4 regions of the Labrys sp. F242 genome follow, and region 3 is predicted to be linked to each of the others. Evidence: riboswitches for the same ligand, from Rfam matches in the RefSeq annotation. Region 3 holds a riboswitch; each other region holds the start of a gene.

Region 1 (7,816 bases), 240 kb from region 3:
GTCCCGGCGGCGGCATCGCGGCTTTGATCATGATGCTGCTGATTTTGCCCCTGATGTATGCGTGGCCGATCGGGGTCTATTCGATCGCGGCCTATCGCCTGCGCCTGCTCAAGGACGGAATCGATTTGACCGGCTCCGTCGCGAATGTGTTCGATTGAGACCTCGTGCCTAGAAAAGTTCCCTCCTCTTAGACTCGGGCCGCGAAGCCGTTGCGGCGCTCGCGGCCTCTGCTTATCCAACGATCTTTCAGGCGGGCGGCATCCGATTCCCGGTATGCGCCCTGCCGATCCGGGAATGACGATGCGCTATTTGCTGACATGGGCCGCGGCCGTCACGATGACGGTGGTGTTCTCCTTCGCACCGGCCAGGGCCGACAGCCCGGCCTCGGCCCTGTTCCAGAGCTATCTCGGCCAGGGGCGTATCAGCGAAGCGGACGAACAGATGCTGGCCCTCGCCACCAAGGCCAGCAGCAATGCCGACGCCAGGCTCGGCCTCGGCATGGTGCGCACGGCGCGGGCGCTCGAACATTTGTCGCAGGCCCTCTACAAATATGGCTTCGCCACCGAAATGCCGGCGATGCGGGTGCTCGGCCTCTCGGGCACCGTCTTCAGCACCAATCCCGATCCGCAGCCCATCACCTATAAGGACTTTCGCGGCATCCTCGCCACGTTCCTGGCCGATCTCGAAAAGGCCGACCAGACCCTGGCTGAGGTCGGCGACAGCCCCGCCAAGCTGACGGTCGATCTTTCCGTCACCCGCTTCGACTGGAACGGCGACGGCATCATCGACGAGCGCGACCATATCGGAGCAGCCATTTCCGACATCGACGATGCCGGCAAGCCCAAGCCCTTCATCGTCGCCTTCGACACTGCCGACGCCAAATGGCTGCGTGGCTACTGCAATTTCCTGATGGCCCTGACCAAGACCCTGTTGTCGCACGACATGTCGCGCAGCTGGGACGCGGGCTTCGGCAGCCTGTTTCCACATGCCGTCAGCGGCCTTGCCAAGGCCAATGGCGGCGATGGTGGCGACGGATTGGGCATGACCCTGTTCGGCACGAGCAAGCGTGACACCGACGCTATCGCCGATCTGATCAGCCTGGTGCATACGATCGACTGGCCGGTGGCCGACAAGGCGATGTGGCTGGAGGTGCGCGACCATATCAAGACGGTAATCCGGCTCAACCGTGAGACCTGGGCGCTGATCGGCAAGGAGACCGACGACGATCACGAATGGCTGCCCGGCCCGCGGCAGAAGAGCGGCGTCCTGCCCTCCCTCGACGTAACGCAGGAGCGTATCGACTCATGGCTTGCGCTGCTCGGCCAGGTCGAGCAGGTGCTGGACGGCAAGCTGCTGATGCCGCATTGGCGTTTCACCAAGGGCGTCAATCTCGCCAGGGTCTTCGAGCAGCCCGGCAATTTCGACCTGGTGCTGTGGATCACCGGCCCAGGCGCCTTGCCTTTCCTCGACAATGGCAAGGTGATGGATGCAGAGGCCTGGGGCCAGGCGACCAGTATCTTCGGCGGCGACGTCGCGAGCTACGCCTTCTATTTCAATTGAGCGGGCGCCCGGCCGCGGCATCCGGCGCAAGCAGGCGTCTCTTCAGGCGAACGATCGCCTCGCGCTGCAAATCGCTGGCCTCGCCATAGGCATTGGCGACCTCGCCCAGCATATCGATAAGCTGTTGGCGCTCCGGCAGGGACAGGCGCGCCCGCAGAAGGGGCGCCAATTCCTCGGCGACCGGCGTGAACACCCGGCCGCGATCCGTCAATTGCAAGGCCTGCTCATAGACATGCTCGCGATCGCCGATCCCGAGTGGATCGGCCATAAGAGCGAGGATCGTGTCCCGCTCGGCCCGGGTCAGCAAGCCATTGGTGCGGACAAGCTGGATCATCAGGACGACGGCCGCGAGCCTCGGATCATCGATGGTCTTGAGAGAAGCGCGCTCGAGCGCCTGCGGCCGAACCGTGTCGGAACCCCGGTCGAGCGGAAGGGGGACAACTTTCGGCACGGTCTCGAGGCGGCGGCCCGCCGCCGGCTTGCGGGCCTTGCCGCGCAACAGCCAGAACAGACCGACGAGGGCGGCCACGAATGCCCCGATCAGGATCGCCCTCGGCCCCTCCAGCAAGACCAGGCTGGTAATCAGCAGTGCGATAATCCAGATCGCATTCTTACGCAGGAAATCCATCGGCCGTGCCACCCGATCGAGACGGCGCGCATCTGCGCCGGCCACCCCAAAGCGTCTTTGCGCTTTGCTCTATCAACCAGCATTCCCCATAGCCGTCCGCATGGCGGCGAGCAAGGGATGGTCGGGCCGCTGGCCGTCCCAGGCGTCGAAGCTCAGCACGGCCTCCGGCGGCAGGCGCTGGCGCCAGCCCTTCACTTCCAGCTCCGGCCGGGCATAGGCTTCGTGCACATAACCAAGGCACAGATAGGCGACCGGAATTACGCGCTCGGGAATGCCCAGTGCCGCACGCAGGCGCACGGGATCGACGATGCTGACCCAACCGACCCCAACGCCCTCGGCCCGTGCCGCCAGCCAGATGTTCTGCACCGCGCAGACAGTGGAGTAGCGGTCCATGGCCATGTCATGGGTGCGGCCGAGCACCACGGGGCCGGCGCGGTCTGGATCGCAGGTGATGCACAGATTGACCGGGGAATCGAGGATGCCGGCAAGCTTCAGCGAGCGGTATTGCGCCTGCTTCTGCGGCGGAAACATCGCCAACGCTTCCGCATTGGCCTCCTCGAAGAGGGCCTGCACCTTGCCCCGGGCCTCAGGGCACCGCAGCACCAGGAAACTCCAGGGCTGCATGAAGCCGACCGACGGCGCATGATGCCCGGCCACGAGGATGCGCGCGAGGACATCGTCCGGAACGGGCTGCGGACTGAATTGGCTGCGGACGTCCCGCCTGGTGAAGATGGCGCGATAGACGGCGTCGCGTTCGGCCGGTGAAAACGGCCCGGAGGGCGCAAGCGCTCCCGTGGATGGGTCCATCGTCATTCCCCTTGCGATGGCAATCGCCGCGCCGTCCACGCGCGCCGATCTATCGCCTCCGGCCGGTCTTCTGACTCGGGATCCACCCATCCGGACGCCTTCCCCGCAGAGCGAGTGGCCTGAAACCTGCCCGGATAGTCCCCCTTACAGCGTTGGGCACGTCGCGGCTTCAAACCGCGTTCCCGATTCTCCCGCAAGCGGGCACCGAAGGTCTTGCGGATGTAGCATGGGAGGTGCCGACTGCCCAGCCGTTTGGGACGCTGATGCCGAGCGGCCGGCGGCGAAGTGGACAGGGTGCAGGCTTGTGGCCTAGAATCGTCGGCTAGGCTTTCGGGCAATGAAGCATCCTGGCAATCGCGCAATGAACAAGATCGACCTCAAACGACGCGCCGGCGATCACCCCGATCCCCTGGAACAGGCCAATCCCGTGCGGCTCGGCACCCGCCTTCGCCTGGCCCGGCAGACAAGGGGGCTGACGCTGAAGGCCCTGGCGACGGCCGCGGACTGTTCGGAAAGCCTGCTGTCCAAGATCGAGAACGGCAAGGCCTCCCCTTCCCTGCCCATGCTGCATCGCCTCGTGGAGGTCCTCGGCACCAATATCGGCTGGATGTTCGAGGAATCGGATAGCGAAGAGGGTATCGTCTTTCGCGCCGGCTCGCGCCCCCTGATCTCGCTGGACCCGCTCCGCCGGGGCGAGGGCATCTCGCTGGAACGGGTGATCCCCTATTCGCCCGGTCATCTCCTCCAATGCAACATCCACCACATCGAGGCCGGCGGCGAGAGCGCCGGGCCGATCCAGCACCAGGGCGAGGAAGTCGGCTATGTGCTGACCGGAACCGTGGAGCTGATGGTCGGTGAGCGTACCTTCAAGCTCTCTGCCGGCGATACCTTCGTGTTCAAGTCGGAATTGCCTCATTGGTACCGCAACACCGGAACGGAGCGCGCGAGCATCTTCTGGGTCAACACGCCTGCCACCTTCTAACGCCTCACGCCGTCGGCGTTTCAAGAATCCCCGAGACCGCCATTCAAGTAACTTGACATGAATTCAAGTCTCTTGAATGATGCTGATGTCAGAACTGAGAATGAGCCCGGCACGGGCCATCCATGAAGGGAACTGAAATGCGGCTTTCAAAATATCTCGCCGGCTGCTCGGCAGCGGCAGCCCTGGCGCTGTCCCTAGGATCGGTGTCCGCTTTGGCCGACACCTTCGCCCTGGTCACCATCAACCAGCAGGCCCTGTTCTTCAACCAAATCAACGAAGGCGCTGAGGCCGCCGCCAAGGCGGCCGGCGCCAAGCTCGTCATCTTCAACGCCAACAATGTTCCGAGCGCCCAGAACGATGCGATCGAGAACTACATCACCCAGAAGGTCGACGGCATCATCCTGATCGCCATCGACGTCAACGGCGTGAAGCCCGCCATCACCTCCGCCAAGAAGGCCGGCATCCCCGTCATCGCCATCGATGCCCAGATCCCCGACGGCGACAATGTCTCCTTCGTCGGCGTGGATAATCTCAAGGCCGGCGAGGACATCGGCAAGTTCTACGCCGACTACGTCAAGTCCAAGCTGGATGGCACCGCCAAGATCGGCGTGGTCGGCGCTCTCAATTCCTACATCCAGAACCAGCGGCTGGATGGCTTCAAGAAGGCGGTGACGGCCAGCGGCCTCAAGGTCACCTTCCTCGACACCGTCGACGGCCAGAACGTGCAGGACGTGGCGCTGAGCGCGGCCGAGAACCTGATGACGGCCAATCCCGACATGACCACGCTCTATGCCACCGGCGAACCGGCCCTTCTCGGCACCGTGTCCGCCGTGACCAGCCAGGGGCGCACCGAAGGCGTCAAGGTCTTCGGCTGGGACCTGACCAAGCAGGCCATCGAAGGCATCGACCAGGGCTGGGTCACCGGCGTGATCCAGCAGGATCCGGCCGGCGAGGGCAAGGCCGCGGTGGAAGCCCTGGCCAAGCTCAAGAAGGGCGAGAAGGTCGAGCCGATCATCAACGTTCCCGTGACGATCGTGACCAAGGAGAACGTCGACAAGTTCCGGGGCATGTTCAAGTAACGGGCTGACAGGCCCCCACGCATAGTTGGGCCCAGGCCCGCTGCTCTTCGAGCCGCGGGCGGGGCATCTCATTGCCAGGCGGAACCATGATGGACAGTGGCGAACCCTACCGCGTCAAGATGACCGGTATCTCCAAGCGATACAACACGATCCAGACCCTGGACGACGTATCGCTGATGCTCAGGCCCGGCGAGGTGCTGGGACTGGTCGGCGACAATGGCGCCGGTAAATCGACCCTGAGCAAGGTGCTTTCGGGCGCCGTGATCCCCGACACCGGCGCGATCGAGATCGACGGCAAGGTGCAGTCCTTCGCCTCCCCTGCCGATGCCCGCGCGGCGCGGGTGGAGATGGTCTATCAGGACCTGTCGCTGTGCGACAGCGTCGATGTCGCCGGCAATCTCTTCCTCGGCCGCGAGCCCAGGCACCGCATCCTCGGCGTTCCCTTCCTCGACCAGCGCCGCATGCACGACCAGGCCCGCGACATGCTCGACAAGCTCGGCATCGTCATCGCCGATACCAGGCTGAAGGTCGAGAACCTCTCCGGTGGCCAGCGCCAGTCGATCGCCATCGGCCGCGCCGCTTCCTTCAATCCCTCCGTGCTGATCATGGACGAGCCTACGGCCGCCCTGGCCGTCGCCGAAGTCGAGGCGGTGCTCGAACTGATCCGCACCGTCAGCGCCCGCGGCGTCAGCGTCATCCTGATCACCCACCGCCTGCAGGACCTCTTCCTCGTCTGCGACCGCATCCAGGTGATGTATGAGGGTCGCAACGTCGCCGAGCGCCGGATCGAGGACACCAATATCGAAGAGGTGGTCAACCTCATCGTCGGCCGCAAATTCAACGCCCGCTCCGCCGGCGCCGCCCAAAAGAACGGCTCTCCCCAGGACAACGGAGCCCGCGCATGACGGCCTCATCCACCACCCCCGCCCATCGCCCCCGCGTCCACAAGGCGCGCTGGCGCGACAAGGCGATGGCGAATGGCAGCATCATTTCGATCGCCCTGTTCTTCATCTTCGTCTGCCTGGTCTTCTCGATCTGGACCGACGCCTTCCTCACCACCCCCAACCTGCTCAACATCGTGCGCCAGTCGGCACCGCTGCTGATCGTGGCGGCCGCAATGACCTTCGTGATCACGACGGGCGGCATCGATCTTTCGGTCGGCTCGGTGCTGGCGCTCGCGGCGACTCTGTCGGCGGCCTCGCTGCAGGCCGGGATTCCCTGGCCCCTCGTCATCGTGCTGATGCTGGCAATGGGCGGCGTGATCGGCGCCATACAGGGCTTCTTCATCGCCTATGAACGCATTCCCGCCTTCATCGTCACCCTGGCGGGCCTGTCGGTGATCCGAGGCCTCGCTCTCCTGATCACCGCCGGCTATTCGATCCCGGTCGAGGCCCAGAGCCCCTTCACTGCGATCGGGCGCGCCTGGTTCCTCGGCGTGCCCGTGCCCGCCCTGATCGCCCTCGTGGTGCTGGTGATCGCCTTCCTCGTCTTCAACCGGACGCCCTTCGGCCGCTATGTCACCGGCGTCGGCGCCAATGCCGAGGCTGTCCGGCGCGCCGGCATCAACACCCGCTTCGTGGTGCTGTGTGTCTATATCCTCTCCAGCATGGCGGCCGCCGCGGCCGGCGTCATCCTGGCGGCGCGCCTTGGCTCCGGCTCCTCCAATGCCGGCCAGGGTTTCGAGCTCGACGTCATCGCCGCGGTGGTCCTGGGCGGCACCAGCCTGTTCGGCGGGCGCGGCACCGTTGTCGGCACGGTGCTGGGCGCCCTGACGGTGGCGGTCATCGCCAACGGCCTGGTGCTGGCGCATATGTCACCCTTCCTGACTCCGATCGTCACCGGCTCGATCATCCTGATCGCCATCTGGCTCAATTTCCGCCTGTTCAAGGGCGCGATGAGGAGCCATTGAGCATGGATCACCTGTTCCAGCCCCGTCCCGCCGAACGCAAGCCGATCGGCATCCGATCCGGCACCGCCATGACCGTGCTCGGCCCGGTGCCGGTGGACGACCTCGGCATCACCCTGATGCACGAGCACATCCTGCTCGATGGCGCCCGCACCTGGAAATGCCCCTGCCATCCGGACGAGAAAGCGATCGCCGAGCAGGCGGTGAATATCGAGATCATCGGCGAGTTGCGGATGAACCCCTATATGAATCGCGACAATGTCTCGCTCGACGACAGTGACCTCGCTTTGTCCGAGCTCAAGCGCTTCCAGGCGCTCGGCGGCCATACGGTGATCGAGGCCACCAATATCGGCATCGGCCGGGCACCCGAGAAGCTGGCACGCATCTCCCGCGCTTCCGGCATGAAGATTATCATGGGTACCGGCTTCTATCTGGAGCCGACCCATCCGGACTGGCTGAAGGCAATGGATGTCGAGGCGGTGACGCAGTTCATCGTCAACGATGTCGGCGGCGGGCAAGAGCAGCCGCAGATCATGGCGGGGATCATCGGTGAGGTCGGCGTCAGCAAGGATTTCACGGCGGAGGAGGAAAAGTCGCTGCGCGCCTCGGCGCGCGCAGCCGGGATAACCGGCCTGCCGCTCTCCATCCATCTGCCGGGCTGGGAGCGTCTCGGTCATCGCGTGCTCGACATTGTCGAGGCAGAGGGCGCCGATCCCAGGCATACCGTGCTCTGCCACATGAATCCGAGCCATGCCGACCTATCCTATCAGCGGGCCCTGGCCGAACGCGGCGCCTTCCTCGAATACGACATGATCGGCATGGACTATTATTTTGCCGACCAGGACGCCCAGTCC
Region 2 (7,816 bases), on a different contig from region 3:
GATCTCGCTGGTGGTGTTGTTGGGCGAAGGCTGGGCGCCGAGCGTGCCCCCCGAGACCTGGACGTTCTGCTCGCGCAGGGCCTGCACGACATCGCCGGCGGTCAGGTCGAAACTGGCCAGGCGGTTCGGATCGAGCCAGACGCGCAGCGACGGCTCGCGCAGGCCGAAGGCGAAGGTCGAGCCGACGCCGTCGACGCGGGCGAGGATGTCGTTGACGTTGAGGATGGCATAATCGGAGATGCCATAGTCGCTGAGCGAATTATCCGGCGAATAGAGCGTGACGATCAGCAGGAAGTCTGAGGAGGACTTGTTGACCGTGATGCCCAGCGCCCGCACCTCGGCCGGGAGGCGCGGCTCGGCAGAGGAGACACGGTTCTGCACCTGCACCTGGGCGATGTCGAGATCGGTGCCGGTAGCGAAGGTGACTGTGATCTGCAGCGAGCCGTCGTTGGTGGCCTGGGATGTCTGGTAGATCATCCCCTCCACGCCGTTGATCGACTGCTCCAGGGGTGCGGCCACCGTTTCGGCGATGGTCTGGGCATTGGCGCCGGGATAGGTGGCGTTGATCACCACGGTCGGTGGGGCGATCTGCGGGAACTGCGCGATCGGCAGTCCGACATAGGAGACGAGCCCGATCACCACCGTGACGATCGAAACGACGGCGGCAAAGATCGGGCGGTCGACGAAGAAATGGCCGAATTTCATGAGCTGCGCTCCCGATCAGTTCGCGTCGGGAACGAGCGTCTCAGGCACGTCCAGCTTGGTGGGTTGCGGCACGACCTCGCCGCCCGGGCGGGCTCGCATCTGGCCATTGATCAGCACCTGGTCCTCGGGCTTGAGGCCCGACTTGATCACGCGGAAGCTGCCGAATTTCGGGCCCAGTTCTACCGGGCGGATATTGGCGATCTTGTCGGTGCCGACAACGATGACATAGCGCCCTTGTGCCGACTGGCCCACCGCCACATCGGGCACGACCAGCGCCTCATAGGGCTCGCCGATGGTGATGCGAACGCGCCCGAACAGGCCGGAGGTGAGGAAGCCGTCGGCATTGGCGATCTTGGCACGCGCCGTGACGGTGCCGGTCTGGGCGTCGACCTGCGGTGCGAGATAGTCGAGCGTACCCTTGTGGGAGAAGGTCTTCTCGTCCGACAGACCGATCTCGGCCGTCAGCGCGGGCTCGGTGCCACCAGCATCCATCTTGTGCTTGGAGGCCCGCTGATAGGCAAGGTAGCTCGCCTCGTCGAAGTCGAAGTAGAAATAGATCGGGTCGACAGCGACGATCGACACCAGGGGCGAGGTCGAGTTGGCTACCACCAGATTGCCGCGCGATACCAGCTGACGGGCGATCCTGCCCGAGATCGGTGCGGCGATGGTGGCATAGTTGAGGTCGAGCTTGGCCGTTGCCAGTGCCGCGTTGGCCGAATCGATCGAGGCCGCCGCTTCCTGATAGGCCTGGAGGTTGGCCTGGTAGGTGGCATCGGTAACGTTGCCGGTCTTCCTCAACGCCTCGGCGCGCGCCAGATTGGCCTTGGTCAGGTCGATCCTGGTCTGCGTGATCTTCACCTGGGCGGCCGCCTGGTCGACCGCGGCCTGGAACGGGCGCGGATCGATCGAGAACAACACGTCGCCCTCCTTGACGAGGGACCCTTCCACGAAGCTCGACTTGTCGAGATAGCCGGTGACACGCGAGGTGATGTTCACCTGCGGCCAGGCCTGGAAACGACCGGTGAACTCGACCGATTCTGTGATCTTGCGACTGACCGGATTGGCCACCGTCACCGGCATGGCCGGCATTTGCTGGGCGAGCGCGGTGCCCACCCCCTCGAGGGCCGCCAAAGCCAGTACGCCGGCGGCCAGCCGACCTATTTTGCGACGCAACCTCGACATGAACATCCTCGCAAGCAAGCGCCTCAGCCAAACCGCCCACATGGCTAATGGCCTTGTCGCGGGCACTGGAGCTGGCGTCTGAAAATCCTGCAGGATTTCCCAGCCTGCACCCATCAGGGCAGGTTCGGAGATCCTGTTCAGCGCTCGGCCGGCCGGAATCGGGGCAGAATCGCCGTGTGGGCCTTATAGTATGATAATTCTCACCGCTTTGATCCAATCAAGATCGCCGCCCTGCAACCGTGAGTTGGGACTTGATGCAAATCCGCAACAGGCCCGCCGCTTCTCGCGCCGGTACCTGACGCCGGCGGACCCACATTCCGGCCATTTACAAGCCAGGCGCATCAATCCCTTCCCGAAACGGGCGGGGTTTAACCCTGTCCTGGGAGCCGCACCGGGCCTGAGCCAAGCTCGCCCGCAAAAAGGTCAGGGTGTCGTCCCCTCGCGCCCGATGCTCTCATAGCGAAAGCCGTGCCGCTTCATGTCGTCGAGCCGGTAGATGTTGCGCAGGTCGACGATCACCGGCCGCGTGAGCAGGCTTTTGACCCGTTCGAGGTCAAGCGCCCGAAACTCGTCCCATTCGGTGACGATCACGGCAACATCGGCCCCGTCGAGGCAATCATAAGCGCTGGAGCGATAATCGACATCGCTGAGGGTCTTGTGCGCCTCCTCCATCGCCTGGGGATCGTAGGCGCGCACCCGGGCGCCCTTGTCCTGCAGGGCGAGCACGATCGGGACCGAGGGGCTGTCGCGCATGTCGTCGGTGTTCGGCTTGAAGGCGAGGCCGAGCAGGGCCACCGTCTTGCCGGCGATGTTGCCGTCGAGGGCCGCGATGACGCGGCGTGCCATCGCCGCCTTGCGGGCATCGTTGACGCCAACCACCGCTTCGACGATGCGCAAGGGCACGCCATGTTCCTGGCCGGTGCGCAGCAGCGCCAGCGTATCCTTGGGAAAGCACGAGCCACCGAACCCCGGACCCGCATGCAGGAATTTGGAGCCGATGCGGTTGTCGAGGCCGATGCCGCGCGCCACTTCCTGCACATTGGCGCCGGCCTTCTCGCACAGATCGGCGATTTCGTTGATGAAGGTGACCTTGGTCGCCAGGAAGGCGTTGGCGGCATATTTGATCAGTTCGGAGGTGCGTCGGTCCGTAAACAGCAACGGCCCCTGATTGAGATGGAGCGGGCGATAGACCTCGGCCATCGCCTCCTTGGCCCGCTCTTCCTCCGTGCCGACCACGATGCGGTCCGGACGCTTGAAATCCTCGATCGCCGCGCCCTCGCGCAGGAATTCAGGGTTTGACACCACGCTTACATCGGCGTCCTGACGGACTTCGCGGATCAGCCTCTCGACTTCGTCGCCGGTGCCGACCGGTACGGTCGACTTGGTAACCACCACGGTGAAGCCTTCGACCGCCGCCGCGATCTCCCGCACCGCGCCATAGACATAGGATAGATCCGCATGCCCGTCGCCGCGGCGCGAGGGTGTGCCGACGGCCAGGAACACCACGGCGGCATCGCGGACGGCGGGCGCAAGCTCGGTGGTGAAGGACAGGCGCTTCTCACGCACATTGCGGGCCACCAGATCCTCGAGGCCCGGCTCGTAGATCGGCATGCGGCCGGCCAGCAGGCCCTCGATCTTGGCTGGATCCTTGTCGACGCAGGTGACGACATGGCCGAAATCGGCGAGGCAGGCCCCCGTCACCAGGCCGACATAACCCGTACCGATCATTGCAACGCGCATGACATCAATCCTGTTTGGACGACCAATCCGTCAGACGCGTGTCTACAAAAGGCCCGGCGACATGCCAATGACGAAAAAAGAGAGGAACTCCGTTGGAGGGCCCTGCTCAACGCCTCTATGCCTTCAACCGCAGCGACCAGCCCCGGCCGGATGGCCTGAGATCGGCTGTCGCCAATGGGGCGGCATCGATACGCCAGAAGGAACGAGCCTCGGCCCCGAGGGCGTGAACGACCGCGGCGCGCAGCACCGAAGCGTGGGTAACGGCGAGCGTATACCCCTCGAACCGCCTGCCATCGAGCCAGGCGCCGACCCGCGCAATCAGGGTTGCAACACTCTCTCCGCCATGCGGGCAGGCATCCGGATCGGTCAGCCATGCCCGGAGCGCCTCGGGTTCGGCGGCCGCTACCGCGTCCAGGGCAAGCCCTGCCCAGCGGCCATGATCGCATTCGCGCAGGGCTTCATCGACCTCAGGATCATGGCCGAGGGCCTGCGCGGTCTGGCGAGCCCTGAGCGCCGGGCTGCTCAGGATGCGGGCCGGCCTGCCGAAATGCCCTTCCAGCTTCCGCGCCGCAGCCAGCCCTCTTGCATCGAGCGCCTCATCGAGGGGAAAACCCGCTGCGCGCACCGCAGGCGTAGCCCCATGGCATAGCAGGATCAGGCGTGGTGTCATGACGGCAGTTCCCAAGACTTAGAGTGCATGATTCGACCGAACCAATCGGATCATGCTCCCTAAGTTTTTGTTTCAACGCATGGTATCGTCCAAAAAGTCGCGCAACTTATGCTCTAAGTCGCTTCCGGAATATTGACATGTTCGTGACTTGGGCTCTTATGGAAGGGCTTTGCCAAGGGTGGGAAGCCGGTGTGAATCCGGCACGGTCGCGCCACTGTGAACGGCGGCGCTTGGGCGCCGTCCGGAAGTCAGACCTCTTCCAAGGCAGCATGACTCGTAGCGGGACGCGTAATCCCAAGGAGCTTTTCATGACCACCGCAACTCTGGCACCCGTCGCCCAGCAGCCGATCGCCATCCCGGTCCGCGAGATCTTGCCCTGGGCGCTCTTCACCGTGCTCCTGGCCGTACTCGCCATTTATTTCGTCGGCGCCGAGCAAGGCGCGACCTCGCTGATTCCCGGCGTCTACATCCACGAATTCGTGCACGACGCTCGCCATCTGCTCGGCTTCCCCTGCCACTAGGGCGCATAGGCAAACGACATGGTTAGATCGCTTTTGATCCGGGGGATGCTGATCGGCATCCTGGCCGGACTGTTGGCGTCTGGCTTCGCCTGGGTCTTCGGTGAACCACAGGTCGATGCCGCTATCGCCTATGAGGAAAGCCACGCGGTCGCCGCCGCACCGGCGCCATCCGCAACGCCGGCAACCTCCCAGCCGGCCGCAGCACATGAACATGAGGAAGACCCGGTCAGCCGGCCGGTGCAGTCCAGCTACGGCCTCATGACCGGCATGGTCGTCTATGGCGCAGCCCTCGGCGGCATCTTCGCTTTGGTCTTCGCCTTCGCGCAGGGACGGATCGGCACGCTCAGCCCGCGCGCGACAGCAGGGGTGATCGCGCTCGTCGGTTTTGCCGCCATCATGCTGGTACCGCAGATCAAATATCCGGCGACGCCGCCGGCCGTTGGCAATCCCGACACGATCGGCCTGCGGACCGCCTTTTATTTCGGCATGATCCTGCTCTCCCTGCTGACGATGGCGGCCGCCCTGGGCACGGCGAACCGGCTCGCCGCCAGCCTCGGCCGCTGGAACGCCAACTTGGTGGGGGCTGCCGCCTATCTGGTGGTGATGGTGGTCGCCATGCAGATTCTGCCGGCCGTCAACGACATCCCGGCGGATTTCTCGGCCACGGTGCTATGGAAGTTCCGCGTTGCCTCGCTCGGCATCCATGCCGTGCTATGGGCAACGCTCGGGATCGCTTTCGGCGTTGCAGCACAGAAGCTGCTGCAAACCTCCGCCAGCCGCTGAAAAAGGCCAACCGACCACGTCAAACGTCGCATTTTTACAACACCGGCCCGGTTTTGGGCCGGTTTTCAAAATTTCGTTCATTTCGCACTTGCGAAATGAACGCATCAGGATCACTCTACGGACGTGGTGGATGCGCGTTTGCGCTCCCCCACTGCCCTCCTTGGGCGTTTCCTCCCTAAGACTTGGGCCGCCATTCGGCGGCCTCTTTCTTTTTCGGGTCGGCAGACCCCATATTTCAAAATCTGCAGCGGCATTCCGCCTCAATTAACCCCAGAGCAAAGCGCGTTCAGGTATGAACGCTTGTTTGCTCTCACTGTTTGGTTCCAAGCCAGTCCTTTGGATCGACTGGAGCGTCCTTGCGATTTGACATGCTTCACTCAAATTACAAAACGCTCTTGCGTCCAAGCTCATGCTTGCCCATTTGTGTTCACCCTCGCATAGTGTGTCATTATGGATCTGGACTCGCCCTTGTTTGATCGCATCCGGGTGCGCCCAAGGGCCGAAGAGGTCCAGCCGGCGAGCGTACAGCTATGCGAACATGCCGGCTGCCGAAACGCCGGTGAATTTCGCGCGCCCAAGGGGCGCAACCGCGAAGGCCAGTTCTGGCATTTCTGCCTGGGGCACGTTCGCGAATACAACAAGACCTACAATTATTTCGCAGGCCTGCCGGACGACTCGGTGAGCGCCTATCAGCGCGATGCCGCCACAGGCCATCGCCCGACCTGGACGATGGGCGTCAATCCCTGGGCCAAGAAGCGCGGCGAAGGGCCGCAACCTGGCCCGGAGATCCATGACGGCTTCGGCTTCTTCGAGGGCGAGCACGGCTTCGGACGCACGCAGAGTGCGCCGGAACCGGAAAGGCGACGCCTGAAATTGCTGGAACGCAAGGCCCTCGAGGCGCTCGATCTGCCGGAAACGGCCAGCGGCCCCGAGATCAAGGCACGCTACAAAACATTGGTCAAACGCCTCCATCCCGATGCCAATGGCGGGGACCGATCCAGCGAAGATAAATTGCGCGGGATCATCCAGGCCTATAATACGCTGCGTAGCGCTGGGCTCTGCTGAGCGCCCGCACCACCGGCGAGGCTTCCAGGTTTGGAGCGCGTTCCAATCCCGGGGATCCCCGCCCGACCTCGAGCAAAGCGCGTTTAGACGGAAACGCCTTTTTGCTCTAGCTCTTTGGTTCGACGCGTCTTTGCGATTCTTGGTGATTCCACCAAATCACAAAACGCTATGGAGACGACGCGGAATTTTCCATGCCCGCCTGGCGAGACTGGGAAATTCGGTGGGGCCAGTACCGCCGGCCCGCTGGAACTGATTGTCGGCTGCGCCGTCCTGGCGCCAGCCAAGGAAGGCATAATGACTGACGCAACGACACCGGCCAATCTGCCGGACATCATGGTTTCGGCCAAAAAGCTGTTTGGTTTCGACACGGATCTCGAAGTACCGGCCTATTCCCAGTCCTCCGACCACGTTCCGGACCTCGATACCGATTATCTTTTCGACAAGCCGACGACCCTGGCGATTCTGGCGGGCTTTGCCCATAATCGCCGCGTGATGGTGACGGGCTATCACGGCACCGGCAAGTCGACCCATATCGAGCAGGTCGCCGCCCGGCTCAATTGGCCTTGCGTTCGCATCAACCTCGACAGCCACGTCTCGCGTATCGACCTCGTCGGCAAGGACGCCATCGTTCTCAAAGACGGCAAGCAGGTCACCGAATTCCGCGACGGCATGTTGCCCTGGGCCCTGCAGAACAACATCGCCCTAGTGTTCGACGAATATGATGCCGGCCGCCCCGACGTGATGTTCGTGATCCAGCGCGTGCTGGAAATCTCCGGCAAGCTCACTTTGCTCGACCAGAAGCGCGTGATTCGCCCTCATCCGGCCTTCCGCCTGTTCGCCACCACCAATACGGTGGGCCTCGGCGACACGTCCGGTCTCTATCACGGCACCCAGCAGATCAACCAGGGCCAGATGGACCGCTGGTCGATCGTCACCACGCTGAACTATCTGCCGCATGACAAGGAAGTCGACATCGTGCTGGCCAAGGCCAAGCACTACCAGAAGAGCCCGAACGGCCGCGACATCGTCAACAAGATGGTGCGCGTGGCCGATCTCACCCGCAATGCCTTCATGAATGGAGACCTCTCCACCGTGATGTCGCCGCGTACGGTGCTGACCTGGGCCGAGAACGCCAATATCTTCCACGATA
Region 3 (7,816 bases):
GTGCCGAAGGATTCATGGATGGCGATGCCGCGCCCCTGGCCCTTGGGCAGCGGCTTGCCCCAATCGCTCTTCTGAGCCAGCGTATCGAGCACGGCGAGAAAATCAGGCTTGCCCTCGAGGAGCTTGCGCCTGAAGCGATACGGATCCTGGCCGGCGGCCAGCGCGAGTTCGTCGATGAAGCTCTCCAGGGCGAAGGCATTCTGCGACGAGCCGACCGAACGCCAGAACATCACCGGCACATGGGTGTTCTTGAGGATGCAGTCGACCTGGGCCGCGCCGGAGCGGTAGGGCATGTTGGCAAGGCCCTCGACCGCGGAAGGTTCGACCCCGTTCTCCACCTTGCCCCAGCCGAGCGAACGCTGGATGGAACCCACGGCTGTGCGGACATGGATTGCGGCCGGCAGGCCGTCGTCACCGAGGGACGCCTGGAAGCGGATGGCGGCCTGCGGGCGATAGCGGTCGTGGCGCATGTCCTCCTCGCGCGTCCACACCAGCTTGACCGGCTTGCCCACCGCCTTCGACACCGTCACGGCCTGCACGAGTTCGTCGTTGACGGCGCGCCGGCCGAAGCCGCCGCCGAGGAAACAATTGTGAATCTCCACCTCGGAGGGCGCGACACCGGCCGCCTTGGCGGCGAGCTGGAGCGCCATGTCGGGATTCTGCGTGCCCATCCAGACCTCGACCTTGCCGTCATGGACATGGGCGGTGCAGTTGAGCGGTTCCATCGGCGCATGGGCCAGATGCGGCGCCTGGTAGAGGGCGTCGACACGCTTGCCGCGAGCGAGGGCGGCGTCGACATCGCCTTCCTTGCGCGCCGTGACGGCGGGGCCGTCGAGGGCTGCGACATAGTCGGCATCGAAACCCTTGCTGTCCGTATCGGCGGCCGAGCCTTCTTCCCATATCACGGGCAAGGCGAGTGCCGCTTCCTTGGCGCGCCAGAACCGGTCGGCCACCACGGCGAGGCCGCCCTCGATCGGCACCACCGCCAGGATGCCGCGGCGCCCCTTGATGGCGGCTTCGTCATGGGATTTCACGCGGCCGCCGAAGACGGGACAGGTCACCACGGCGGCATAGACCATGTCAGGCAGGCGGATATCGATGCCGAATTGCGCCGCCCCCGTCAGCTTGGGCGGCGTATCCAGACGCGCCAGCGGCTTGCCGATCAGCGTGAACTGTTCGGGCGTCTTGATGGCCGGCTCCCTCGTCAGCGTGACCTTGGCAGCCTCGCCGGCCAGCTCGCCAAAGCGCAGGCTGCGATTGCTGGCCTGATGCAGCACCTTGCCGGCATCGACGCTGCAGCTTTCGGCCGCCACCTGCCAGCGCGAGGCAGCAGCCTGCACCAGCCTTTCGCGGGCATTGGCGCCGGCTGCCTGCAGGAATTCGCGCGAGCGGCGCACGGCGCCCGAACCACCGGTACCCATGCGCTTGTAGACGGTGTTCTCGCGCAAATTCCGGTTGGCCGAGGCATATTCGGGCTTCACCTTGGCCCAGTCGCAACCAAGTTCCTCGGCGACGATCATCGGCAGGGCCGTGAAGATGCCTTCGCCCATTTCCGATTGCGCCACGCGGATGATCACGGTGTCGTCGGGCTCGATCAGGATCCAGGCATTGATCTCGCCGTCGGTGGAAGCACCGCCCCAGGGTTGGTCGGCGATATCAAGGGCCTGTGATGCAGCGGGGATGAGCCCGCCGATCATCAGGCCGCCGGCGGCAGAGAGGCCGATGGCGAGAAAGCTGCGCCGGCTCAGCGCGGTGGGCGTGCGGTCGATTGCGTTCATGGCCTCATCCCTTCATCAGTTCGGCGGCGCGATGGATGGCGGCGCGAATGCGCGGATAGGTGCCGCAACGGCAGATATTGGTGATGCCGTTGTCGATATCCGCGTCGGTAGGGGTGGGCGTATCCTTCAGGAAGGCGACGGCGGCCATGATCTGGCCCGACTGGCAATAGCCGCATTGCGGCACGTCCTCGGCGAGCCAGGCCTGCTGGACCGGATGCTTGCCGTCCGCCGACAGGCCTTCGATCGTGGTGATGGTGGCGCCGTCGACGTCACCGATCTGGGTCTGGCAGGAACGGATGGCGGCGCCGTTCACATGGACGGTGCAGGCGCCGCATTGGGCGATGCCGCAGCCGAACTTGGTGCCGGTGAGGCCGAGTTCATCGCGCAGGACCCAGAGCAGAGGGGTCTCGGGCTCGATGTCGAGCCGGTGGACGGTCGAATTGACGGTGATGGCAACCATGGGCAGGCCTTCCAGCGGCTGATGCCGGGCAGAAGTGCCGGGCCCATCGGCGTCGGCCTTCTGGTGGGCGATTGCGGGAAGGCAGAATTGTGGCGGCAATCATGGCGGCGGGGTGACGGGTAACGCAGACGTGAGAGTTTGTGCAGTCTGGAAACGGTCGAGAAATGCGGCCGCCAGTTGCGAAGGGCCCCCCGGCCTATTGCTTGAACCAGATCCGGCTGTAGCCGAGCGCGTCGCCGGCGATGGCGACGAGGACGCCGACCGATACGAGGATGAGGCCGATCATGAAGGTGCGCACGATGCGGCGATAGACTGGCGCCTCCAGTGATTTGACCGAGAGCATGCCGGCCAGCGCCCAGACTTGGAAGATGATGCCGCCCCCGATGAGAAAGACGGCGGCCAGGTCTTCCGGGATCCAGGTTCCTGGCTGCGATGCCCAGTTGTTGAGAAAGCCCAGCGAGAAGGCGAGCACGACGCCGATGGCCGTCACCGAACCGCCGCGGAAGATGACGTCGATCTTCTGCGGCTCGGATGACGGTATCGGCGGCAGCTTCTCTTCGGGCATGGCAACCTCGTTGGTGTGGCGACGTCGCCGCCCTTTATGCCGGATTTTGCGCGTGCTTTGGAAGCGGGAACATTGACAAGCCCGTCCGCACACCCCTTATGTCAGCCACGATCGGTCTCTCGTTATGAGAGAAGAGGGAATGCGGTGCGGATGAAGAGCAGCCAGTCGATGGCTGCCTTGGATGCCAAAGCCGCGGCTGCCCCCGCAACTGTAAGCGGCGAGCGCCCCGCCTCGAGGCCACTGGGTAACCGGGAAGGCGGCGGGGGGCGATGAGCTGCGAGCCAGGAGACCTGCCGTTCGCAACCTTGTCATCGGTCCGGGCGGGGCGCCTCGGAGGCCGGTTCCGTTTTCCCGGACGATCGTCGGCCTCGCCGTCGGTCCCGCGCCCTCCATCCGCTTCGGCGGCGATGAACAGGGCCGATGCCACAAACACCTCTTCCAGTTCGGCTGCTCGTCTGCGTGACCTGCAGGCGCGAGGGCGACGATCCCGACGCGCCGCGCCAGGGGGCACGGCTGCGCGATGCGCTCGCCGGCATGCTGCCTGAAGGCGTCGAGTTGCAGCGGGTCGAATGTCTGGGCAATTGCAAGCGTTCCTGCACGGTGGCGCTCACGGCCGAAGGTACCTGGACCTATGTCTTCGGTGATCTCAGTGCCGAGAGCGGCCCCGACGTCCTCACCGGCGTCAGCCTGCTGGCCCATTCCACCGACGGCCTGATGCCCTGGCGCGGCCGTCCTGAAGTCTTCAAGCGCAGCATGATCGCGCGCATTCCACCCATGCCAACTCTCAAGGACGCCGCCGAATGAACGCGCACACCAAAGTTCCCTGCACCATCGTCACCGGCTTTCTCGGAGCCGGCAAGACAACGCTGATCCGCAATCTGCTGGCCACCGCCAATGGCCGCAGGCTGGCGCTGATCGTCAACGAGTTCGGCGATGTCGGCGTCGACGGCGATATCCTGAAGTCCTGCGGCATCGAGAGCTGCCCGGAAGACGCCATCGTCGAACTCGCCAATGGCTGCATCTGCTGCACCGTGGCGGATGATTTCGTGCCGGCGCTGGAAATGTTGCTGTCGCGCCCCAACCCGCCCGAGCATATCGTGATCGAGACCTCTGGCCTCGCTCTGCCCAAGCCGCTGGTCAAGGCCTTCAACTGGCCGGCGATCCGTTCGCGTGTCACCGTCGACGGCGTCATCGCCGTGGTCGACGGCGCCGCGGTTGCGGCCGGACGCTTTGCCGATGATCCGGAAGAGCTCAAGCGCCAGGCCGAGGGCGACGCCTCCCTCGACCACGACAATCCGCTCGAGGAGGTCTATGAGGACCAGCTCCTCTGCGCCGACCTCGTCGTGCTCAACAAGGCCGATCTCCTTTCCGCCGGCGAAGCCGACAGCGTGGAGAAGGACATCGAGAAGACGGTGCCGCGCGCCGTCAAGGTGGTGCGCACCTCCGAGGGCCGCATCGATGCCGCCGTGCTGCTCGGCCTCGGGGCCGCGGCCGAGAACGATCTGGAGGCGCGTCCCTCCCACCACGACCACGAGGCCGAGCACGACCACGACGACTTCGATACCTTCATCGTCGACCTGCCCGCCATTCTCGATGCCGAGGCCCTGGTGGACAAGCTGAAGGCGGCGGCCGAGGAACATGATATCCTGCGCATCAAGGGCTTCGTCGCTGTCGACGGCAAGCCGATGCGCCTCTTGGTCCAGGGCGTCGGCGCCCGTTTCTCGCAGCATTTCGACCGCGCCTGGGCGCCGGAGGAAACCCGTTCGAGCCGCCTCGTCATCATCGGCGAGAAGGGTATCGACCAGGCCGGCATCCGCAAGACGCTGGAGGGCTGATGCATCTGCTGCCGGCCGATACGCGTTCGCTCGACGCCAGCGAGGCCGCCATCGATCTGGGTCAGGCACCCGGCGCGATCGTGTTCGCCTCGCTGACCGATAGCGACCTCGCTCTGGCGGCCGCTTCCGGCCTTGACGATTTGCGCCTGGCGCCGTTGCAGAAGCTGCGCCATCCGATGTCTGTTGACCTCTATATCGAGAAGACTGCTCGCCATGCCAGGGTGATCGTGGTGCGCCTGCTCGGCGGACTCGATTATTGGCGCTATGGCGCGGAGGAACTGGCCGCGACGGCACGCAACAATGGCATTGCGCTCGCCTTGATTCCCGGTGACGATAGGCCCGATGGACGCCTGTCCCAGCTCTCCACCGTGCCCCAGGATGCCCTGGACCGGCTCGCGCATTACTGGCGTGAAGGCGGCCCGCAAAATGCCCATGCCTCGCTGCTTTATGCCGCAAGGCTGGGCGGTTTCGATTTCGGCGAGCCGGAAGCACCGGTCGCCGTGCTGAAATATGGGGTGTTCCTTGGAGCGCAGGCGTCCTCGCCTCGACCCTCCCCATCGAGGAGAGGGTATGGGCGCGCTGTCATCCTCTTCTATCGCTCCATCCTGCTCTCAGCCGACACTGCTCCCATCGAGGCCTTGACGCTGGCCCTCGGTGCCGAGGGCCTCGCCGTATCCGCCCTCTATGTCGGTTCGCTCAAGGATGGGGAAACGGCGGCATGGGTGCGCCGGCAGCTTGAGGACCTTCAGCCCCGGGTGATCCTCAATGCCACTGCCTTCTCGGCCCTGGCCGACGACGGTGCTTCGCCGCTGGACGTGGCCGGCTGCCCCGTCCTGCAGGTGATCACCTCCTCCTCGGCGCAGGAGGCCTGGGAAGCCTCGACCCGCGGGCTGTCGGCCAGCGACCTTGCCATGCATGTCGCCTTGCCGGAACTCGATGGCCGCCTTTCGGCTGGCGTGATCTCCTTCAAGGCCGAACGCGAGGAGGGCACCTTCAGCCGTCTCGCCCATGCTCCCCATCACGAGCGCATCGCCGCCGTGGCCGCCAAGGCCGCCGCCTGGGCCCGTCTCGCCGCCAAGGCGCGGACGGAGCGCAGGCTCGGCCTGATCCTCTCGAACTATCCGGGTGCAGACGGCCGTCTCGCCCATGCCGTTGGCCTCGATGCGCCCGCCTCGGCCCTGGCGATCCTGGAGCGGCTTCGCGACGAGGGGTATGTAGTTGGTGATCTGCCACAAAGCGGTGCCGATCTGCTGGAGCGGTTGGGCCGATCTCTTCCTGGGATTGCAAGCCTCGAGCCTGCCCTCGGAAACACGGCCGATAAGAGCACGCCGGAAGCCTCCGATCCCAGGGAGCTTTCCCTCCCGCTCGCGGTTTACCGGAGTTGGCTCGACACCCTTCCCGTTACCCTCCGGGACAAGCTCGCGGCCCAGTGGGGCGATCCATCAGCCGATCCGCTTTGCCTCGACGGCGCCTTCCGCTTTGCGGGCCATCTCTGCGGCCATGTCGCGGTGGCAGTGCAGCCCGATCGCGGCTCGGCCCTTGACCGCAAGGGCGACCACCATTCGCCCGATCTGCCGCCGCGCCATGCCTATCTCGCCTTCTATCTGTGGTTGCGCCAGGCTTTCGGCATCGACGCGATGATCCATCTCGGCACGCATGGCACGCTCGAATGGCTGCCAGGCAAGGCGGCGGCCCTATCTGCCCAGTGCTTTCCTGAACTGGCTGCAGGGTCCGTGCCGGTGCTCTATCCCTTCATCGTCAACAATCCCGGCGAGGCGGCACAGGCCAAGCGCAGGCTCGGCGCCGTCACCATCGGCCATCTCACCCCGCCCTTGCGGGAGGCTGGCCTTTCCGGCGGGGCCATCGAGGTGGAGCGCCTGATCGACGAATATGCCAGCGCCGATGGCCTCGACCCGCGCCGCATGGCCTATCTCAGGCGCGAGATCCTCGAGCGAGCCGTCGAAACAGGCTTGAGCGCCGAATGCGGCATCGCTCCCGGCCTCGACGAGGACGAGACGCTGGCGCGCCTCGATGCCTTCCTGTGCGACGTCAAGGAATTGCAGATCCGCGACGGGCTGCATGTCTTCGGGCGTCGGCCGGAGGAGAGCGCCCACCTCCTCGATGTCCTGGCTGCCTCCTGCGGCGAGGAGGAGCGTCCGGTTTTGGCCGCTCGGCTCGACAGTTGCGGTGACAGCGAAATGGCAAGCCTTCTCGCCGGCCTCGACGGATTTTTCGTGCGGCCCGGCCCCGCCGGGGCGCCGACGCGCGGGCGCGCCGACGTGCTGCCGACCGGACGTAACCTCACCACAACAGACCCACGGGCGGTTCCGACCCGTGCCGCCTACGCGATTGGATCGCGTGCGGCGGATGCCTTGATCCAGCGCTATCTGCAGGATCACGGCGATTATCCCAAACGTATCGTGCTCGACCTCTGGGGCTCGGCGACCATGCGCACCGGTGGCGACGATCTCGCTCAAGGATTGGCCCTGCTGGGCGTCAAGCCGGTGTGGGACAACGGCTCCAATCGCGTCTCGGGCTTCGAGATCCTGCCGCAGGCGCGGCTCGACCGGCCGCGCGTCGACGTGACCCTGCGCATATCAGGCCTGTTCCGCGATGTGTTCGCCCAGCAGATCGCGCTGTTCGACGAAGCGGTCAGGGCCGTCGCCGCCCTGGAGGAAAGCGCGGAATGGAATCCGCTGGCCGCCACGGCGAAGGCGAGCGGCGAGCGCCCGCTGCGCATCTTCGGCGCTGCCCCATCAGCCTATGGCGCCGGGATCACCGACCGTATCGCGCGGGGAGCCTGGGAGACGCGGTCCGATCTCGGGCGTGATTATCTCGCCGCCAGCGGTCATGCCTATGGCGCCGGCATCGACGGCGATGCCGTACCGGCTATCTTCGCTGAGCGGGTCGCCTCGGCCGATGCCCATGTCCATGGCCAGGATCATCGCGAGATCGACATCCTCGACGACGTCACCTTCGCGGCCTACCAGGGCGGTTTTGCGGCGGCGCTGGAAGCACTCGGTGCCAAGGCCGCCCTCTATCACGCCGATCTCTCCAATCCGCAGGCGCCGCGTTTGCGCAGCCTCGGCGAGGAGGTCGGCCGCCTCGTGCATGGCCGGGCCGCCAGCCGGCGCTGGATCGACGGCATGATGGTGCATGGCTATGCCGGGGCCGCCGA
Region 4 (7,816 bases), 740 kb from region 3:
GAGCCAAGGCGTGGAGTGGCTGGCCCGACAGCAACACCTCGCCGCCCTGCGGGCGGCGGATACCGGCCAGCAGGGACATCAGGCTGGTCTTGCCCGAGCCGTTCGGGCCGATGATGCCGAGCAACTCGCCCGGACGAACCTCCAGCGATACACCCTGCAGGATCGAGACCCCGCCCGCCGACCAGGACAGATTGCGTGCCGACAGGCTCATGCCGTCGCCTTTCTCTGGCTGAGGATGAGAGCGAAGGCCGGCGCGCCGACAAGGGCCGTGATCACCCCGATCGGCAGGACCTGGCCGGGGATGATGATCCGGGACAGAATGTCCGCGACGATCATGAAGACGGCGCCGATCAGGGCGCTGGCCGGCAGCAATCGCCCATGGCGCACGCCCACCACCATCCGCGCGGCGTGCGGAATCACCAGACCGACGAAGCCGATCGATCCGACGATGCTGACCATCACCGCCGTCATCATCGCCGCGACGCCGACGAGCACGACATAAGCGCGCCGGACGGAAATGCCGAGGGATGCCGCCGATTCCGTACCGAAGGTGAAGGCATCAAGCGCGCGAGCGTGCCAGAGGCAGACCAGCAGCCCCACGGCCGTGATCGGCAGGGCCAGCCAGACATCCGGCCAGCGCACGCCCGAAAGATTGCCCAGCAGCCAGAACATGATGCCCCGCGCCTGTTCGGCATTGGCCGCCTTGGTGACGATGAAGGAGGTCAGGGCATTGAAAAGCTGAGACCCCGCCACGCCTGCGAGGATCACCGCGCCGGTTCCGCGCCCCGATCGCATCGCCAGCAAGGCGACGAAACCGAAGGCCACCAGCGCACCGAGAAAGGCGCCGGCCGGCAGGCTCAAAAATCCTGCGCCGAGGCCGAGAATGGCGACCCCGACTGCCCCCGTCGATGCCCCGGCCGAGATGCCGAGCACATAGGGATCGGCCAGGACATTGCGCAGCAGCGACTGCAGCACGACACCCGACAGCGCCAGGGCCGCGCCGCAGCAGGCCGCGACGACGGCGCGGCTCAGCCTGTAGTTCCACACGATGCCTTCATCGATGCGATCGAGAATGTAGCCGGCGCCCCACAGGCGGTTGGCCGCCGTCTTGGCCACCACCTCCATCGGGATGGCCGTCTCGCCGATGGCGGCGCCCAGCCAGAGCGCCAACACCAGCACGGCCAGCGCCAGCATGCCGATTGCCAGCAATCGCGTGACAGCGCGGTTCATCTCAACGCTTCAGGCCGAAACGCTGGATGGCATCGGCGAGCATCTCGATGCCGTCGACGACACGCACGCTCGGCTGCATGGCCTGGACGTCCATTTCCACGACATGGCCCTGCTTGACGGCCGGCATCAGGCTCGCCACCGGATCGGTCTTGAGGAAATTGAGCTTCACGGCGATGTCGTCGGCGGGATAGCGGCGACGGTCCATCCTGCCGGCGACGATGATGGTGGGATCGGCCTTGGCGACGGTCTCCCAACCGACGCTCGGCCATTCCTCCTCGCTTTCCACGATGTTCCGGACAGCCAGGACGGACATGATGTAGCCTGGGACGCTGTTCTTGCCGGCCATATAGGGATCGACATCGACCTTGGCGCTCGAAAACCAGAAGGCGGCCGAGACCTTGCCATCGCCGGCGGCGATCTTGCGGCGGGCGGCTTCCTCGCGTGCCTTCAGGTCCGCGATGACCTTCGAGCCGCGCCCCTGCACGTCGAAGATCTCGGCGAGTTCCCTGATCTCCTGATAGACCAGATCCATGGTGAAAAGGGTGCCGCGGGTGCCGTCGCCACCGCTGGAATTGTCCTTGCCGACGCAATCGGCGGGCGAAACATAGGTCGGGATACCCAGTTCCTCGAACTGCTCGGGCTTGCCGACGATGCCACTGGGGCCGACATGCCACTGGAACTGGGCGGTCACGAGGTCGGGTTTCTTGGCGATCACGCTTTCGAAGCTCGGATCATTGTCGGCCAGGCGCGGAATCTTGGCGTTGGCCTCTTCGTAGCCCGGCAGAACCGGGCCGAACCAGACGGCCGTCCCCACCACCTTGTCGGCAAGACCGAGAAGGTAGAGAACCTCCGTACCGCTCTGACCGACGGAGACAGTGCGCTGCGGAGCATGGTCGAAGGTGACGGTGCGTCCGCAATTGGTGATCTTGAGCGGATATTTGGTCGCCTGGGCGGCGGCTGGATCGATGCTCAGCGTCAGGCTGAAGCCGGCCGCAAGCATGACGGCGAAGCTCGACCAGCAGGCCTTTGCCTTGGGAAAAGTCATGACGTTCTCTCGGTTCGCGATAGGAAGATGGCGCTGTTCGGCGCAGGGCCGAAAACGGGAAACGCCCTCAGGCCAGGCTATGGCAGAGGGTCTGATGGCGCGAAGCGGAGGGAACAGGTGGGCGACGGCCCGAGATGGCGGGAAGAAACGTCACATTGTCTCCTGTTCCGGGCATCCCCGCCCGTGACATGGGATTGATCGAGATGACGGCAGGTTTCCTGGCTCGCGGATATCGGCCTTGCCTCTGCCTTCCCATGGGGTCACCCACAGTGGCATGGCGCTTTTGGCGCCACGAGGATGCTCGGCAATCCGCCTACAGTTGCGGGGGCAGCCACGGCATGGGCTTCGAGAAAGCCGGACCGTGTTCCCTATTACTCCCATCGGGCTCGCACCCGACGGAAACCGTCAGTGCCACAGTTACCGGGGTGTCCCGATCGCGGTCAAGTGAATATGCAAAGCGGGTGGCGTCCGATGGCGAGCCCTGTTTTACCGCCCCAGCACGCGCCTTCCCTCACCTGGAGCAAAACGCTTTAGGCCCGACAGGCCAGGAACCCCTGTTCGATCACGTCTTTCGGCAGATTACGCCCGATGAACACCAGACGGCTCCTGCGCTCCTCTTCCGGCTTCCAGGGGCGCTGATGATCGCCCTCGATCAGCATATGCACACCCTGCACCACGAAGCGCTGGGGATCGCCTTCGAAGGCGATGATGCCTTTCAGCCGAAGCATGTCGGTGCCGAATTGCTGCACGATCGTGTTCAGCCAGGGCATGAACTTGCCGGGGTCGAGCGGCTCGCGGGCAACGAGGGCGAAGCTGCCGACATGGTCGTCATGCTCATGGTCATGGAATCCTGCAAGAAAATCGGGTTCGGCTTCCAGGATGCGGTCGAGGTCGAAGGCACCGCGATCCAGCACCTTGTCGAGCGCGATATCGCAGCGGCGTGTCTCGTGGAGGGTAGCGGTGGGATTGATGCGGCGGATCCGCTTCACCACCCGTTCGAGTTCCCCGGCCGTGACCAGATCGGTCTTGTTGAGGAGGATGGTATCGGCAAAGGCAAGCTGCTCCTGGGCCTCATGCGCTGTCTCGATTTCGCCAAGCAGATGCTTGGCGTCGACCACGGTGACGATCGAATCGAGCCTGGTCTTGGCGCGCACATCGTCGTCGACGAAGAAAGTCTGGGCGACCGGCGCGGGATCAGCCAGCCCGGTCGTCTCGATCAGGATGGCATCGAAGCGGTCGCGCCGGCGCATCAGACCCTCGATGATGCGGATAAGATCGCCGCGCACCGTGCAGCAAATGCAACCATTGTTCATCTCGAAGATCTCCTCGTCGGTATCGACGACGAGATCATTGTCGATGCCGACTTCGCCGAACTCGTTGACGATGACAGCATATTTCCTGCCGTGGCTCTCGGTCAGGATGCGGTTGAGAAGCGTGGTCTTGCCTGCTCCGAGATAGCCAGTGAGGACGGTGACGGGTGTCTGCGGCGCGGGCTGCATGATGTCGGAATTCCTTGATCCGTTGCAGGCGCCTCGGAGCATGTCGATACCACGGGCGCCAGAATGGGCTTCATTTATATGAAACGTTATAACATAACTATCTTTATCTCGGTAGACCGTCAACATCTCGGTAGACCGTCAACGGTGTTGCGGGTGTAACCCGCATTCTGGCCGAGGGGCACATTGCCGGCATTCGCGACCGCGACCGTTCCACCGCAATTGCCTGTCAGCGTGGGAAATCGACGCGGGAGATTTTCGAATCATGGCCCCTGTCGGGTAAGTGTCCATGATGTCCCTGGAATGGAATCAGGCTCCAAAGGTGCATCCTGCAGGCATGACCCGCTCTTCTCCTCAAGATCCTCTCTCCGTCCTCAACGCCATATTCGGCTACAGCGCCTTTCGCGGCCAGCAGGAGGCGGTGGTGCGGCATGTCACCGAGGGCGGCGATGCGGTGGTGCTGTTCCCGACCGGAGCCGGCAAGTCGCTGTGCTACCAGATCCCGGCTTTGTGCCGGCGCGGCGTCGGCATCGTGGTCTCGCCGCTGATCGCCCTGATGCGCGACCAGGTCGAGGCGCTCAAGCAGGCTGGCGTGCGCGCGGCGGCGCTCAATTCCTCGCTGTCGCGCGAGGAAGCCTACAAGGTCCGCCGCTCCCTGATGGACGGCAAGCTCGACCTGCTCTACGTCGCCCCCGAGCGTGTGGCGACACAGGGTTTCCAGTCGCTGATCGCCGATGCCGACATCGCGCTCTTCGCCATCGACGAGGCCCATTGCGTCAGCCAATGGGGCCACGACTTCCGGCCCGAATATCGCGAACTCGGCGGCCTCGCCGCTTCCTTCCCCGGCGTACCCCGCATCGCCCTCACTGCCACGGCCGACCCGGTCACTCGCGCCGACATCATCGAGCGGCTCGGTCTCAACGAGGCCGAGGTCTTCGCCACCAGCTTCGACCGGCCCAACATCAGCTACGCCATCGTCGAGCGTGACAACGCCCGCCGGCAATTGCTGGCCTTCCTGGCTGCGCACAAGGGCAATAGCGGTATCGTCTACTGCCTATCGCGCGCCAAGGTCGAGGAAACGGCGCAATGGCTGAACGAGCAGGGTATCCGCGCCCTGCCCTATCATGCCGGCCTGGAAGTGGCTGTTCGCAGCGCCAACCAGGACGCCTTCCTGGAGGAGGAAGATCTCTGCCTGGTCGCTACGGTTGCCTTCGGCATGGGCATCGACAAGCCTGATGTACGCTATGTCGCCCATCTCGATATCCCGGCCTCGGTGGAAGCCTATTACCAGGAGACGGGCCGCGCAGGGCGCGATGGCCTACCCTCGGATGCCTGGATGAGCTACGGCATGGCCGATGTGGTACAGCGCCGCCGCATGATCCAGGAGGGCAATGCGCCGGAGACGGTGAAGCGGGTCGAACTCGGCAAGCTCAACGCCCTGCTCGGCATCTGCGAAACCGCCGAATGCCGGCGCAAGGCCATCCTCGCTCATTTCGGCGAGACCCATCCCGGCCGTTGCGGCAATTGCGATACCTGCCTTTCGCCGGTCGAGAGCTGGGACGGCACCGATGCCGCGGTCAAGGCGATGGCCGCGATCTACCGCACCGGTCAGATGTTCGGCGCCGCCCATATCATCGACGTGCTCACCGGCAAGGTCACGGAGAAAGTCCAGCGCTTCGGCCACGACAACCAGCCCGTCTTCGGGGCCGGCAAGGACATCGAGGCGCGTACCTGGCAATCGGTGCTGCGCCAGCTCACCGCCGCCGGCCTCGTCAATGTCAACCACGAGGCTCATGGCGCCCTGATCCTGGCCGAAGAGGCGCGGGCCGTGTTCAAGGGCGAGCGGCAAATCGTCTTCCGCCGCGACCGGCCACGCAAGAGCACCGAGGCAAAACGCGCTCGGCGGGGTGAGGTCGAGATGTCGGAACGCGACGGCGCCCTGTTCGCCGCCCTTCGCACCGAGCGCAGTCGGCTCGCCCGCGAGCAAAGCGTGCCGCCCTACATGATCTTTGCCGACACCACATTGCGCGCCATGGCGAGCGAGCGCCCCGGCACCCTGCCCGAATTTCTGGCCCTACCGGGCGTGGGGCAGGCGAAGCTGGAGCGCTACGGCGAACTCTTCCTGGAAGTCGTCAGGCGCGAAGGCTAAAGCGTTTTGCGAAGAGACGGGATCACCAAGAATCGCAAAGACGCGTCGAAACAAAGAGTTAGAGGAAATAAGCGTTCACACTTGAACGCGTTTTGCTCTAGGATGGCCACACGATATCGATGGCTCCAGCCATTGTGCAGCGGCGCACATGCCGGACCTGCGCCAACCTCCCCCGCCTTGACGCCGTTTACCATACATTTTAAGTTAGTGAACGAACGCTAACTTAAATGCGATTCTCCCGCGCCCGGTACGCGCCCATCCAGGAACCACGCCGATGCTCGCATCGCTGATGTCCGCCCGCCGCTTCTGGCCCCTGTTCTGGAGCCAGTTCTTCAGCGCCTTCAACGACAATTTCATCAAGACTGCGCTCACCGTTCTGGCGGTCTACGGCATTGCCGGGACACCGGCTATGGAAGGCAGCGACAGCCTTGTCGCCATAGCTGGCGCTCTCCTGGTCCTGCCCGGCTTATTTCTATCCGGGCTCGCCGGGCAATTGGCTGACCGCTTCGATAAGGCACGCGTGGCCGAACGCATCAAATTTGTCGAAATTGTCATTGTTGCTGTCGCGGCTATAGGTTTCGCCATCCATTCCGTTCCGATCCTGCTGGTGAGCATGCTTACCCTAGGCATTATGGGCACGCTGTTCACGCCAGTAAAATACGGCATGCTACCGGACCAGCTCGCGCCGGAAGAGCTGCCTGCCGGCAACGGCCTGATCGAGGCAGGGACCTTCCTCTCTATTCTGATCGGCATCATCGGTGCGACCTTCGTGGCACCGCATCTCCCCAGCAGCCTAGTTGCAGGGATCATGGTGGTAGTCGCCTTTGCTTGTTGGTTGTTCGCGCGCGCCATTCCTCCGACGGCCCAGGGCGCACCGGATCTGAAGATCGACTGGAACGTATTGCGCTCGAGCTACGAATTGCTGGCTATGGTGGCGGCGGACCGAAAACTGCTGGTCGGCTCGATCGCGGTGGCTTGGTTCTGGATGAGCGGTATCGTCCTGCTCTCACTGACGCCCTCACTTGCCCATAGCGTGATCGGCGGTGACGAAACGGTAAACGCCCTATTCACCACGGCCTTTTCCATCGGCATTGCAATAGGCTCCGTTCTAGCCGCGCGGCTTGCCGCCGGGCGCATCATCGTGTTGCTCTCACCGATTGGCTGCATCCTTATGGGTCTTGCCGGCGTCTATGTCGCTTGGCTCGCCTTCGGCGCCACCGCTTCACAGGAGCCTCTGTTCTTCTGGGGCTATTTCACCAGCGTGGCTGGTTTGCAGATGACGCTGGCCCTTGCTCTCATGGCGGCGGCGGCGGGGCTTTTCATTGTTCCCATCTATGCTGCCGTCCAGCATTGGGCTCCCAAAGACGAGCGTGCGCGCATTATCGCCGGCGGTAATGTGATCACCTCCCTATTCATGGTGGTGGGTGCCGGCGGCTTGGCTATCCTGCAAAAGTTCGTCGGCTTGTCGACGCCGGCCGGCCTCCTTGGTATAGCCATCCTCAACATCATCGCCGGCATCGTCCTGCTCTACGTCCTGCCGATGAGCCGCTTCCGTGACCTCATCCTGCTGCTCTACCGGCTGATCTATCGCCTCGAGGTCAAGGGCATCGAGAACCTGGAGACGCCGACACCCCATCGCATCATCGCGATCAATCATGTCAGCTTTCTCGATGCCGGCCTGGTCCTGGCCCTCCTTGACAAGGACCCGGTGTTCGCCATCGATCACACCATCGCCAAGGCCTGGTGGGTCAAGCCCTTCCTGAAGATCTGCCGGGCCTATCCGCTCGATCCGACCAAGCCGATGGCGACGCGCGGGCTGATCAATGCCGTGAAAGCCGGCGAAACCCTGGTGATCTTCCCCGAGGGACGCCTCACCGTTACCGGCGCGCTAATGAA

Evidence for each region. A riboswitch is a leader RNA that binds a small molecule or an ion and turns the genes downstream of it on or off. The one in region 3 is predicted to bind cobalamin.
Region 1: linked by a shared signal. The riboswitch ahead of bluB (5,6-dimethylbenzimidazole synthase) and the one ahead of ACZYTC_RS00535 (DUF1636 family protein) in region 3 are both predicted to bind cobalamin.
Region 2: linked by a shared signal. The riboswitch ahead of ACZYTC_RS17260 (CbtB domain-containing protein) and the one ahead of ACZYTC_RS00535 (DUF1636 family protein) in region 3 are both predicted to bind cobalamin.
Region 4: linked by a shared signal. The riboswitch ahead of ACZYTC_RS04000 (ABC transporter substrate-binding protein) and the one ahead of ACZYTC_RS00535 (DUF1636 family protein) in region 3 are both predicted to bind cobalamin.

The regions. Positions count from the first base shown of each region.
Region 1 covers NZ_JBVASG010000001.1:350,756-358,571, reverse strand. The annotation lists gene ACZYTC_RS01735 (DUF975 family protein) at 1-158, shown strand, start outside; gene ACZYTC_RS01730 (hypothetical protein) at 295-1,560, shown strand; gene ACZYTC_RS01725 (TerB family tellurite resistance protein) at 1,553-2,233, opposite strand; gene bluB (5,6-dimethylbenzimidazole synthase) at 2,261-2,995, opposite strand; cobalamin riboswitch at 3,039-3,219, opposite strand; gene ACZYTC_RS01715 (cupin domain-containing protein) at 3,357-3,977, shown strand; gene ACZYTC_RS01710 (ABC transporter substrate-binding protein) at 4,115-5,056, shown strand; gene ACZYTC_RS01705 (ATP-binding cassette domain-containing protein) at 5,143-5,961, shown strand; gene ACZYTC_RS01700 (ABC transporter permease) at 5,958-6,965, shown strand; gene ACZYTC_RS01695 (phosphotriesterase family protein) at 6,968-7,816, shown strand, end outside.
Region 2 covers NZ_JBVASG010000002.1:376,086-383,901, forward strand. The annotation lists gene ACZYTC_RS17240 (efflux RND transporter permease subunit) at 1-705, opposite strand, end outside; gene ACZYTC_RS17245 (efflux RND transporter periplasmic adaptor subunit) at 721-1,887, opposite strand; gene ACZYTC_RS17250 (UDP-glucose dehydrogenase family protein) at 2,311-3,627, opposite strand; gene ACZYTC_RS17255 (histidine phosphatase family protein) at 3,743-4,297, opposite strand; cobalamin riboswitch at 4,430-4,575, shown strand; gene ACZYTC_RS17260 (CbtB domain-containing protein) at 4,606-4,818, shown strand; gene ACZYTC_RS17265 (CbtA family protein) at 4,837-5,601, shown strand; gene ACZYTC_RS17270 (J domain-containing protein) at 6,070-6,666, shown strand; gene cobS (cobaltochelatase subunit CobS) at 6,961-7,816, shown strand, end outside.
Region 3 covers NZ_JBVASG010000001.1:107,210-115,025, forward strand. The annotation lists gene ACZYTC_RS00520 (xanthine dehydrogenase family protein molybdopterin-binding subunit) at 1-1,778, opposite strand, end outside; gene ACZYTC_RS00525 ((2Fe-2S)-binding protein) at 1,783-2,238, opposite strand; gene ACZYTC_RS00530 (hypothetical protein) at 2,435-2,803, opposite strand; cobalamin riboswitch at 2,899-3,115, shown strand; gene ACZYTC_RS00535 (DUF1636 family protein) at 3,224-3,607, shown strand; gene cobW (cobalamin biosynthesis protein CobW) at 3,604-4,638, shown strand; gene cobN (cobaltochelatase subunit CobN) at 4,638-7,816, shown strand, end outside.
Region 4 covers NZ_JBVASG010000001.1:850,839-858,654, reverse strand. The annotation lists gene ACZYTC_RS04010 (ABC transporter ATP-binding protein) at 1-211, opposite strand, end outside; gene ACZYTC_RS04005 (FecCD family ABC transporter permease) at 208-1,230, opposite strand; gene ACZYTC_RS04000 (ABC transporter substrate-binding protein) at 1,232-2,275, opposite strand; cobalamin riboswitch at 2,467-2,697, opposite strand; gene ACZYTC_RS03995 (CobW family GTP-binding protein) at 2,806-3,774, opposite strand; gene recQ (DNA helicase RecQ) at 4,064-5,920, shown strand; gene ACZYTC_RS03985 (acyl-[ACP]--phospholipid O-acyltransferase) at 6,195-7,816, shown strand, end outside.